3 regions of the Loigolactobacillus coryniformis subsp. coryniformis KCTC 3167 genome follow, and region 1 is predicted to be linked to each of the others. Evidence: predicted binding sites of a transcription regulator. Region 1 holds the regulator's gene; each other region holds the start of a gene.
The links. Region 1 encodes Rex, which represses fermentation and respiration genes when NADH is low (regulators of the CRP and FNR family bind a similar motif). Its sites were predicted from a motif close to TTGTGAANTANTTCACAA; they were not measured.

Region 1 (3,288 bases):
TTTTTCCAGTTGTTTCCGGCGGCTTTGCGCACGTTTAGTGGTGGAAGCACGGACAATATTTTTGTCGACGAAATCCTGTAATTTAGCGATTTCCGCCTGTTGTTTTTCGTATGCCTTCCATTCCTGTGCTAAATTAGCAGCCTTTTGTTCACGATAACGGGTGTAGTTACCGTGATAATGTCGCGTTGTATGTTGGCTAAGATCATACACTTCAGTGGCTACTTTATCGAGGAAATACTGATCATGGGAGACGATCAGTAGGGCACCGGCATAGCCTTGTAGATACCCTTCGAGCCAGGTTAATGTATCAATATCCAAATGGTTGGTCGGTTCATCTAAGATCAGTAGATCGTGTTTTTCCAGTAAAAGTTTGGCTAAGGCTAAGCGTGATTTCTGTCCGCCGGAAAGGTCACTGACGCGATGTTCATAATAGTCAGCATCGAAGCCGAATCCATGCAAAACGTTGCGGATTTCTGCTTCATAGCCATAACCATTACGTTCGGTAAAAGTATGCTGCAGTTGTTCATAGCGTTTAAGCGCTTGTTGATAAGCTTCATCATCGGTCAATAATTGTTTGTCACCGAGTTGAGCTTCTAATTGATGCATTTGCTGTTCCATTTCACGTAAATCGGCGAAAACGGTCAACATTTCTGCAAAAATCGTGTGCTCCGAATCCAGACCAGTATCTTGTGATAAATATCCGATACTAACACCTTTACTGGTAATTACTTGGCCTTCGTCAGGTGGGTTCTGGCCGATCAAAATTTTTAATAAGGTTGATTTGCCGATGCCGTTACGCCCGACTAAAGCAACGCGTGCGTTACTTTGAACTTCTAATTGTACGTTTTCAAACAAAACTTCTGCACCGAAGCGCCGGGCAACGTTTTGTGCTTGTAATAATATCACGAGGTTCGCTTCTTTCTGAATGAATTATTCGCTTATTTAAATGGTAGAACAATAACTGTAAATTGACTATTCCTTGGTTAAATCACTACAATTATTAATGATGCTTTGCGCAAATTCTTTTTTAGCGGTCATTGAGTAATTTTTAGATACTCTTTAGTCTACCATATCTTGCTAGTTTCAGGACTGCATGTGCAAAATATGTTGTGAGCAATCAATTGCTTTTCACAAGTAAATACAGTATGATAACAAGTGTTATTAAGAAATTAATTCACAAGTAAAAAAAACATAGTTTGGAGTTGAGCGAATGGCTGAAGCAAAAATACCTAAGGCAACGGCAAAACGGTTGCCAATTTATTATCGTTACTTAAATATCTTATTTAATGCCGGCAAGCAGCGCGTTTCTTCTACAGAGCTTTCTGAAGCAGTTCAAGTTGACTCGGCGACGATTCGTCGTGATTTTTCATATTTTGGTGCACTAGGCAAACGTGGCTATGGTTACGATGTTGAAAGTTTGTTAAACTTTTTTAAAAAGACGTTGAATCAAGACCGTTTGACTAACGTTGCTTTGATTGGTGTTGGTAATTTAGGTCATGCCTTGTTGAACTATAATTTCCGTCAGACCAATAGTGTGCGTATCAGTGCCGCTTTTGATATTAATGAAGAGATCGCCAATACGATTCAAAGTGGGGTACCTGTCTACCCAATGGCTGAGATGAAGGAACAACTGCAGATTCAGCAAATCGATGTCGCTATTTTAACAGTACCAATTGAGGACGCACAAAAAGTGGCGGACGAATTAGTAACGGCCGGCGTTAAAGGTATCATGAACTTTACCCCGATCCGTATTTCGGTCCCTACGACGGTGCGTGTACAAAATGTTGATTTAGCTAATGAATTACAAACATTGATTTATTTCTTAGATCATTATGGTAGTGAAAATACTGATAATTCAACGACTGATTAAGCGCGCGATAGGCCATTTGGCTATCACGTGCTTTTTTATACTTCATTGCGGCGCGGAGACAAAAAGTATGATAGGATAAGAGTGAATGGGTTTACAGTCATCTATCTGGAGGGATTTAGATGCTATATTTAAAACATGGGCTGCAAGGCTGGCTACTTAGTGGTAGTATACTGCTAGGATTAGGCTTATGGGGCACACAAACGAATGCAGCAATAACACCAGCAATGGTGCCAACAGCACCAGATCGTACCGCAGTTGTTTCTGAACCGCAGCAATCGTTAATGGCAGATTTGGCGGCACCGGTGACTAATGCGGTAGCGCCAGCAACGGATACCGCAGTACCGGAAGCTAAAGCAGCTACTGGTGCATTGGATAATGCAACTTTGCCAGTGACACCAGCAACAACTACTAGGACGGTTAATGAATCTACGCTAGTTCCGCAACCAGAAGAGTCAGCGGCTTCTTCTGCAGCTAGCAGTGCAGCACCCGCAGCTATGCAATCGGCTGCGGATACTAGAAATGAGACCGCAACTTCAGCTACAGCATTACCGGAGAGAAAAAGCCAATCGGTGGCACAAAGTACAGTACCAATGGCAACAATCAGCGAAGAAGCAGCTAAAAGTAGTGCACCCGTAGCTGCACAATCAGTAGCGAGTTCTGATACTAAGAAAACAGTGGCAGATAAAAAAATAGGGCAAGCTGATTTATTCGCCGATTTAGAATCCGCTGAATTAGCTCCAGAGAAGCCGGCAACAATTACCGCTGCGCAGGAAAACAAAAAGGATACCCCATTTAAGATTGTTCAAGATGTAACGGCAAAACAGAGTAGTAAAGCAAAAGTAGGCGTAAGGACACCAACTGAATCTACAATTACGGCACAAGTAACTAGCATGATTGAAGTGGCGCACAAGGCTAAACAAAAACAACCAACTTCTATTTTCGCCGCTTTACTTCCAGCAACTGGCGAACACATTAACTTTTTATTGAGTCTGGCTGGAATTGGGTTGATCAGCAGCGCAATTATCTTGTTAAAACGTAATTGGGCACATTAATTGCATAAAAAATCAAATTTATAATTGACAGCTAGCTGTTTTTTCGGTAAACTATTAGTCGTTGATGAGATTTCACATCATTGGGTAATAGCGAAATGGTAACGCAACGGACTCTGAATCCGTAATTTCTAGGTTCGATCCCTAGTTACCCAATTTTTATAAGCGTAGACCGTCACCAGTGCTTAGAAGCGCCGGTATGACGGTCTTTTTGTTTATTATCTTGAAAATTTTGACAAAATTGATCATCGTGTGAAAGCGACGGTAGTGACTGCGTTGATCGTAAAAAAATTAGGTGTTTTTGACTGTAAATTATATTTCGTCATTGCCTAAAATGCGTGGCGGATTAGCTTAATGATTCTCCTAAAC
Region 2 (3,288 bases), 200 kb from region 1:
TTAATGATCCTTCAGCCATGCCTTAACCTCCTAAAAGAATAATAAATAATAATGACTTAATTGCAATTTCATATTAACCGCTTTCATGATATGATGGCAATATCATAAAGTCTGAACAAAAATATCATATTTACAGGAGGCACCTCGTTTTGAAGCAAAGTATCCTTGATTTACTTAAAGAACCCACGTTAATTGAACAAGAGCAAAAAAATAGTGATATTTTTCACGATGACATTCCAACCTCGGCCATTAATACCGGTTTATCTGCAACACGACATATACCAGTTTTAAATAATTATTTTTTCCGCAATAAAGATATTTATATTAGCAAGCATAATCGCTACGCCCCTTACCCGACGCACACCCACACTTTTCTCGAAATGAATTATATGTTGTCTGGTAAGGCCGATGAAATAATCAATGGTAAGAAGGTCCATTTAAAAGCTGGTGATTTAGTGTTATTAGATGTTGGTAGCCAGCATTCGATCGGTTATCTTGGCGACAATGATATTTTGATCAACCTGCTATTTAGAGATCAAAATATCAGCATCAACTTGTTAAACGATCTGCGCCGCAATAAAAGTATTCTTTATGAATTTCTAATTAATCGGGTAACTAATAAGGATGGTGATCCACAAAACAATTATTTGATCTTCCATAAACAGGCCGAAAATAGTGAAGTTCGCGTGACTTTAGATACAATCATTGAGGAATATTTTTCCAATCGCGAATTTTCCGATTCAATCATTAAGAGTTACCTCTCGATTTTATTGACACAATTGGTTCGTAACTATACCATTCAAACAAAACAGGCCTCGTCCAGCCAACAGTTAATGATCAAGATCCTACGTGACATCATTCAGAACTACCAAAATATTACTTTAGATAAAATTGCTCGGAAATATAATTATAATAAGAACTATTTGAGCAATATCTTTAAACAAGAGGTTGGCAAAACCTTTTCTGAAGCATTAACACAAGAACGCATGATCCAAGCCCATACTTTGATCACTTCAACGACCCTACCGATCACTGATATTATTGAGAAAGTTGGGATTTCAAACAAAAATTTTTTCTATGATAAATATAAAAAGCAATACCATATCATGCCCAGTGCTGCACGCAAACAGGCCAGCAAATAACTGTTAATATGTATATATGATACTAAAAATTATGAATAGATGCTGTCAGTTTCATGAAGCAGCTATTATAAAGCGCTTTATAAATTAGATAACGTTATCATATCTTCACCACTTAGCTTAATCAGTCCTTGAGTGATTGCATTCGTAATATTTATGTGAAATAATTCTCAATGAAAACAAATTTAGTCCATCAAGGAGTGACATATATTGAAAATTCAGGCAGCTGTTGTTGATAAACAAGGTGCACAATTCACAATGAAGAATGATATCGAACTTGCGGAAATGCAAGACGACGATATTCAAGTCCACATGGTAGCAAGTGGTGTTTGCCATTCTGATGAAGCATTGCGTAAAGGTGATGCTACAATTGGTTACCCGATCATTCTCGGCCATGAAGGTTCTGGGATCGTTGAAAAAGTCGGCTCCCATGTACAAAACTTCAAGCCTGGTGATCATGTGATCATGTCGTTTTATGCTTGCGGCAATTGTGAAAATTGTCTAAAAGGTATCCCAACTCAATGTTTACATTATGCGGATAACAACCTTTCCGGTGTCCGCCCTGATGGAACTGCACACTTTACTGAAAATGGTGAAAAAATTGCTGATATGTTCGATCAGTCTTCATTCACCACGACCACGGTTGTTCGGGAACGTAATGCAGTCAAAGTTCCTAAGGATCTAGACCTACGGAAATTAGGACCTTTAGGCTGTGGTTACGTCACTGGTAGTGGTACCGTTTTGAACACACTACAACCACGTCCTGGTGATACGATCGCGGTCTTCGGTACTGGTGCCGTCGGTTTGGCTGCCATGATGGCCGGCCGGATCTCTGGTTGTACTCGCGTTATCGCCGTTGATATCGTTGACGAACGTTTGGCCTTGGCTAAGGAATTAGGCGCAACTAACACGATCAACAGTAAAAATGAAGATCCAGTTGCAGCTATCAAAGCACTGACAAACGGTCATGGGGTCACTTATGCAGTTGATACAACTGGGGTCACTGCCGTAATGGAATCTTCTATTAAAGCATTGGCACAAGGCGGTGTCTCTGCATGTATCGCCGTTACTGCACACCACATTGATGTTGACACTTGGAATGATCTTTGTGTTGATGACAAATCTGTGATTGGTGTTAACATGGGCGATTCAATTCCACAAATTGATATCCCACGTTTACTTGAATTTTATCGTCAAGGAATGTTTGACTTCGATAAAACTGAAAAGTTCTACAAGTTTGCAGAAATCAACCAAGCTAACGCTGATTCCATCAGCGGCAAAACGATCAAGCCAATTTTGGTCATTGATCCTGACTACCAACCAGGTAAATAACTTAAATTTTCTTCATAGTCTATAGAATCGAGTAGGAAGTAATTGATTAGTTCAATTACCGTCCTCTCACACCATCGTACGTACGGTTCCGTATACGGCGGTTCAATAGTTTGAGTGAATGTGCTCGTACTGTTGGGCGATATCTTGATATCCCCAACGGGCGAGCACTTCGTTTTTCATCGAATAGTTGACGACACCGTGACCACTTATGGCCCAGTAGCCCTTACGGGTATTGGCCCAAATCCAGGCATCGTGTCTGGAAATACCTAGTTTGATCAAATTGACAATTTTCGTACCAATCTTCTTCCACTGTTTCCAAGCATATTGGCGCAATCGGTGCTTGAGCCACTGATTCAGCCCATGGATAAACTCCTTCATGCGACCAATGCCATAATAGTTGAGCCAGCCAGTCATTACTTGGCGAACTTCGTGCATAATCAAGTCAAGACTACGACCGCGATTACGTTTGGTGATTTGCTTTAGTTTAGCCTTGATTCGTAACTTGGCTTGGCGATGGGGGCGCAACCGCGCTCCCTGCTTAGTCGGTGAAATACAGAAACCTAAAAACTTCTGTTTAGTTGGACTGCCAACGATACTCTTTACTTGGTTGACGGTTAGTTTCAGTTTGCCCTCTAGGTACTTGGTACAACTGGCTAACACGCGCGTACCCGCACGTTTACTTTTGACATAAATATTACAGTCATCGGCGTAACGCACAAATTTATGGCCCCGCGCTTTAAGCAGTTGGTCAAATTCATTTAGGTAAATATTCGCTAACAACGGCGACAAATTGCCACCTTGTGGTGTACCTTGTTCA
Region 3 (3,288 bases), 970 kb from region 1:
TGATTCAACTGCTTTTTTGGCTGTGCCAGCTGCTTCAGAAGCACCACTAGTAGTTACCTTGGGATAGAGCCAAGTGAACGGTAGCCGGAGCTTGCCGTTAAACCATGAGCCACTACCTTGAATCTTGTACCAGCAATCGACTAACCACATAGAAGCGTAGAAGATCCGCGCGGGAACACTCCATAAAACGTTACCGTAGCGAGAAATATGGCCCCAGAAAGGATTACGACCATTGCGGTTACGGAAGAATTCATGCATGCTGTATTGGAAAATATAGTAGCCAGCAAAAGTTGTAAAGAAGTACAACAAGTTGATCATGTGCTTCATCATGGTGCCCAGCCAACCGCTAAGGTGAATGCTACCAAAAACGTTAGCAACACTGTAATGGGAGCCAATCGAAACGACAAAGCCAGAATAACTACTCTTCAAAGGCTTAGGTGTAGTGCCGTTAACCGTAGCGACGATATGTTCTGCAGCAGTATTCCCAGTTTGTTCAGCTGCTTCAACAATTTGTGGTGTCCCACGATCGCCTTCATTGGTATTTAAGGACAGGTCCCCAGCAACATAAGTATTAGGATATTGCTTGGATTGCATGTATTCGTTAGTTACTAAACGACCTGCGCGACCTTGTTCCATATCAAACTCAGCAGTATCGGTGTTAGCCTTTAAGCCAGCCGTCCAAATGACCGTATGCGTAGGCACATGCGTACCATCCTTCAACGTCATGTAGTCGGCACCGACTTCAGTGATTGGCGCACTAGTACGAACATCCACGCCTTTTTTCTTCATGAAACGTAGGGCCAGATCCGCATCAGGACGGTCCAACATGTTAAGGATCGTTGGGACTGCTTCGTCTAAGATCAAAGTGATCTCGCTTGGATCAATCTTGTTTTCCTTAGCTAAGATTGGCCGCCAATCGATCATTTCACCAATGGTCTCGACCCCAGTAAAGCCGCCACCAACAACGACAAACGTTAACATTGCTTTGCGCTTGGCTTCGTCATGTTCTAATGCTGCCGCAGCAACGGTAGCTTTAATGTGTTCTTTGATTTTAACCGCATCTTCAAAGGACCAAAGGCTAAAGCCATGTTCTTTAACCCCAGGTGTGCCAAAGTCATTAGATTCAGCACCCATTGCTAAAATCAAATAATCATAGTCGTAACGACCATGTTCAGTTTTGACCACATTTTTATCGTGATCGACTTTTGTAACGTTGTCAGTGACCACTGAAACATTCTTTTTATGTGCAAATAAGCGACCTAAGTCGTATTGAACAGATTCCAGTGGTACACGATCAGTTGCAATTTCGTGCAGTTCAGTCATATAAGTCATGTAAGAATGACGATCAATGAGTGTGATATGCACGTCATGATTCTTTTTGAATCGTTTTGCCAAGCGTCTTGTAGCAGAAACACCGGCAAAGCCAGCCCCAACCACTACAATATTTTTCTCAGCCATAGATGAACACCCCTTAATAATTGCAGTAGAATAAAAATTTCACAAAAAAGATAAAGTTAAAAAAAATGCAAAGCTTATATCAGGTAAATTATACAGAATCGCAATCGCTTTGTCCATCGGTATATACAAATGTGGTCAGAACAAATTTAAAGTGCAAGCACAAAAAAACAAATTATTTGAAATAAAACAAAAATTATGCCAATGACGAATTGATTTTTGTCACCTTGATTCAGAATAAATTAGTATAATAAGCGACTTTATGATTCATTTTGGCATTGGACAAATTAATTAGTTGATTACAGTTTCTGTAAATATAAAACTTATTGTTTGTGTAAAATAGGGATGGCTAAATTAAAAAAGACTCATGGCAATTAAAACGTTTTCTAATGCAGTCTGTCTTTAGCTTGATTATGATTTAAAATGTAATATACTAATTTATGTGAAGTCAAACACAAATATTTATGGGTGGGGGAAACATATTATGAAATTAAATAAATTTGTCACAAGCTTGTCGGTCGTTGCGATGTCAGTTTTAACATTGGCTTCAGCAATGCCAGTTCAGGCTGCTGATTCGTCTAGTTCATCGGCAGAATCCAGTTCAGTAACTGAGAAGAAAGTGACTGCTGGTAAGACGATGAAAGCAGGTACTTATAAACTGGAAGAAAAGAATTTCAGTCATGGTTACAAGGTAAAAATGTCAATGACGGTTGGTAATGACGGTAAGATCACTAATACCAGTTACGATTATGTGGATAAAGATGGTAATTCAAAGACCAAAGACGCTGATTACGAAAAGTCTATGAAGGCTAAAAGCGGGGTTGGTCCGGCTGAATATATTCCACAGTTGAATGATTCGTTTAAGAAGAATGGTTCTGATACTGGTGCCATTGCCGTTGTATCTGGAGCAACTGAATCTTCTAACGACTTCAAGAACTATGCACAACAATTAGTTCAAGCAGCACAAGCTGGAGACACTAAGACGATTGTTGTTAACAACGGTAAAAAGATGAAGAACGGAACATATAAGTTAGCTGAACAAAATTATTCGCATGGCTACCGGATGAAGATGGCGATCACCGTTAAGAATGGTAAGATCACTAAGTCTAATATGGACTATGTTAATAAAAATGGTAAATCCAAGACCAAGGATGCTGCTTACGAAAAATCAATGAAGTCCAAGGTTAAAGTTGGTCCTAAGGAATACATCCCTGATTTGAACAAGGCTTTAAAGGGCAAGACTGCAACAACTTATCAAAATGTGAAGGTCGTTTCTGGGGCAACTGAATCTTCAAATACGTTTAAGTTGTATAGTGCTCAGTTAGTTAATGCGGCACAAAATGGCGATAAAGGTACGATCAAGGTCAGCAACTACGTTTATGCTGAATAATTAGTTGTACTTTTCATGTTGACTTAATAGAATAGGAATGTGGCGATATTGCCGCGTTCCTATTCTTATTTTTTAGCGCAAAGGGGCATAAGCAAATAAATGAATAACGAAACCACCGTTAAACCGATGACCTTTAAATTGTTTTTAGAGTTCATTCGGTTGAACGCAAAAACTGCGAGTGCAATACCATTTATACTAGGCTTATTGTATTCGATTTATTATTTTCAAAGTGTTGACTGGCTGAATTCACTGATTTATTTTATTGCGCAGATGGCGATTGCTTTTTTTGTGACTGGCTTTAATAATGTGCAGGACTATAAATTGGCGGTTGATCAACATTATCGCGATACTTATAACATTATTGGTCGCGAACATTTATCGCCACGGCGGGCTTTAAACTTAATGCTGGCTTTTTTAGTAGTTGCGTGTGGCTTAGGCCTAAT

Region 2: the regulator Rex is predicted to act here: its motif matches at 1,296-1,313, upstream of LC20001_RS04720 (NAD(P)-dependent alcohol dehydrogenase).
Region 3: the regulator Rex is predicted to act here: its motif matches at 1,896-1,913, upstream of pplA (extracellular electron transfer flavoprotein PplA).

What each region holds. Positions count from the first base shown of each region.
Region 1 is NZ_CP017713.1:1,153,082-1,156,369, forward strand. Features, by position in the region: gene LC20001_RS05730 (ABC-F family ATP-binding cassette domain-containing protein) at 1-906, opposite strand, end outside; gene LC20001_RS05735 (redox-sensing transcriptional repressor Rex) at 1,211-1,870, shown strand; gene LC20001_RS05740 (LPXTG cell wall anchor domain-containing protein) at 1,990-2,922, shown strand; tRNA gene LC20001_RS05745 (tRNA-Gln) at 3,004-3,075, shown strand.
Region 2 is NZ_CP017713.1:954,069-957,356, reverse strand. Features, by position in the region: gene LC20001_RS04730 (MFS transporter) at 1-19, opposite strand, end outside; gene LC20001_RS04725 (AraC family transcriptional regulator) at 150-1,142, shown strand; gene LC20001_RS04720 (NAD(P)-dependent alcohol dehydrogenase) at 1,350-2,471, shown strand; gene ltrA (group II intron reverse transcriptase/maturase) at 2,574-3,288, opposite strand, start outside.
Region 3 is NZ_CP017713.1:2,120,454-2,123,741, reverse strand. Features, by position in the region: gene LC20001_RS10535 (NAD(P)/FAD-dependent oxidoreductase) at 1-1,458, opposite strand, end outside; gene pplA (extracellular electron transfer flavoprotein PplA) at 1,940-2,845, shown strand; gene LC20001_RS10525 (1,4-dihydroxy-2-naphthoate polyprenyltransferase) at 2,945-3,288, shown strand, end outside.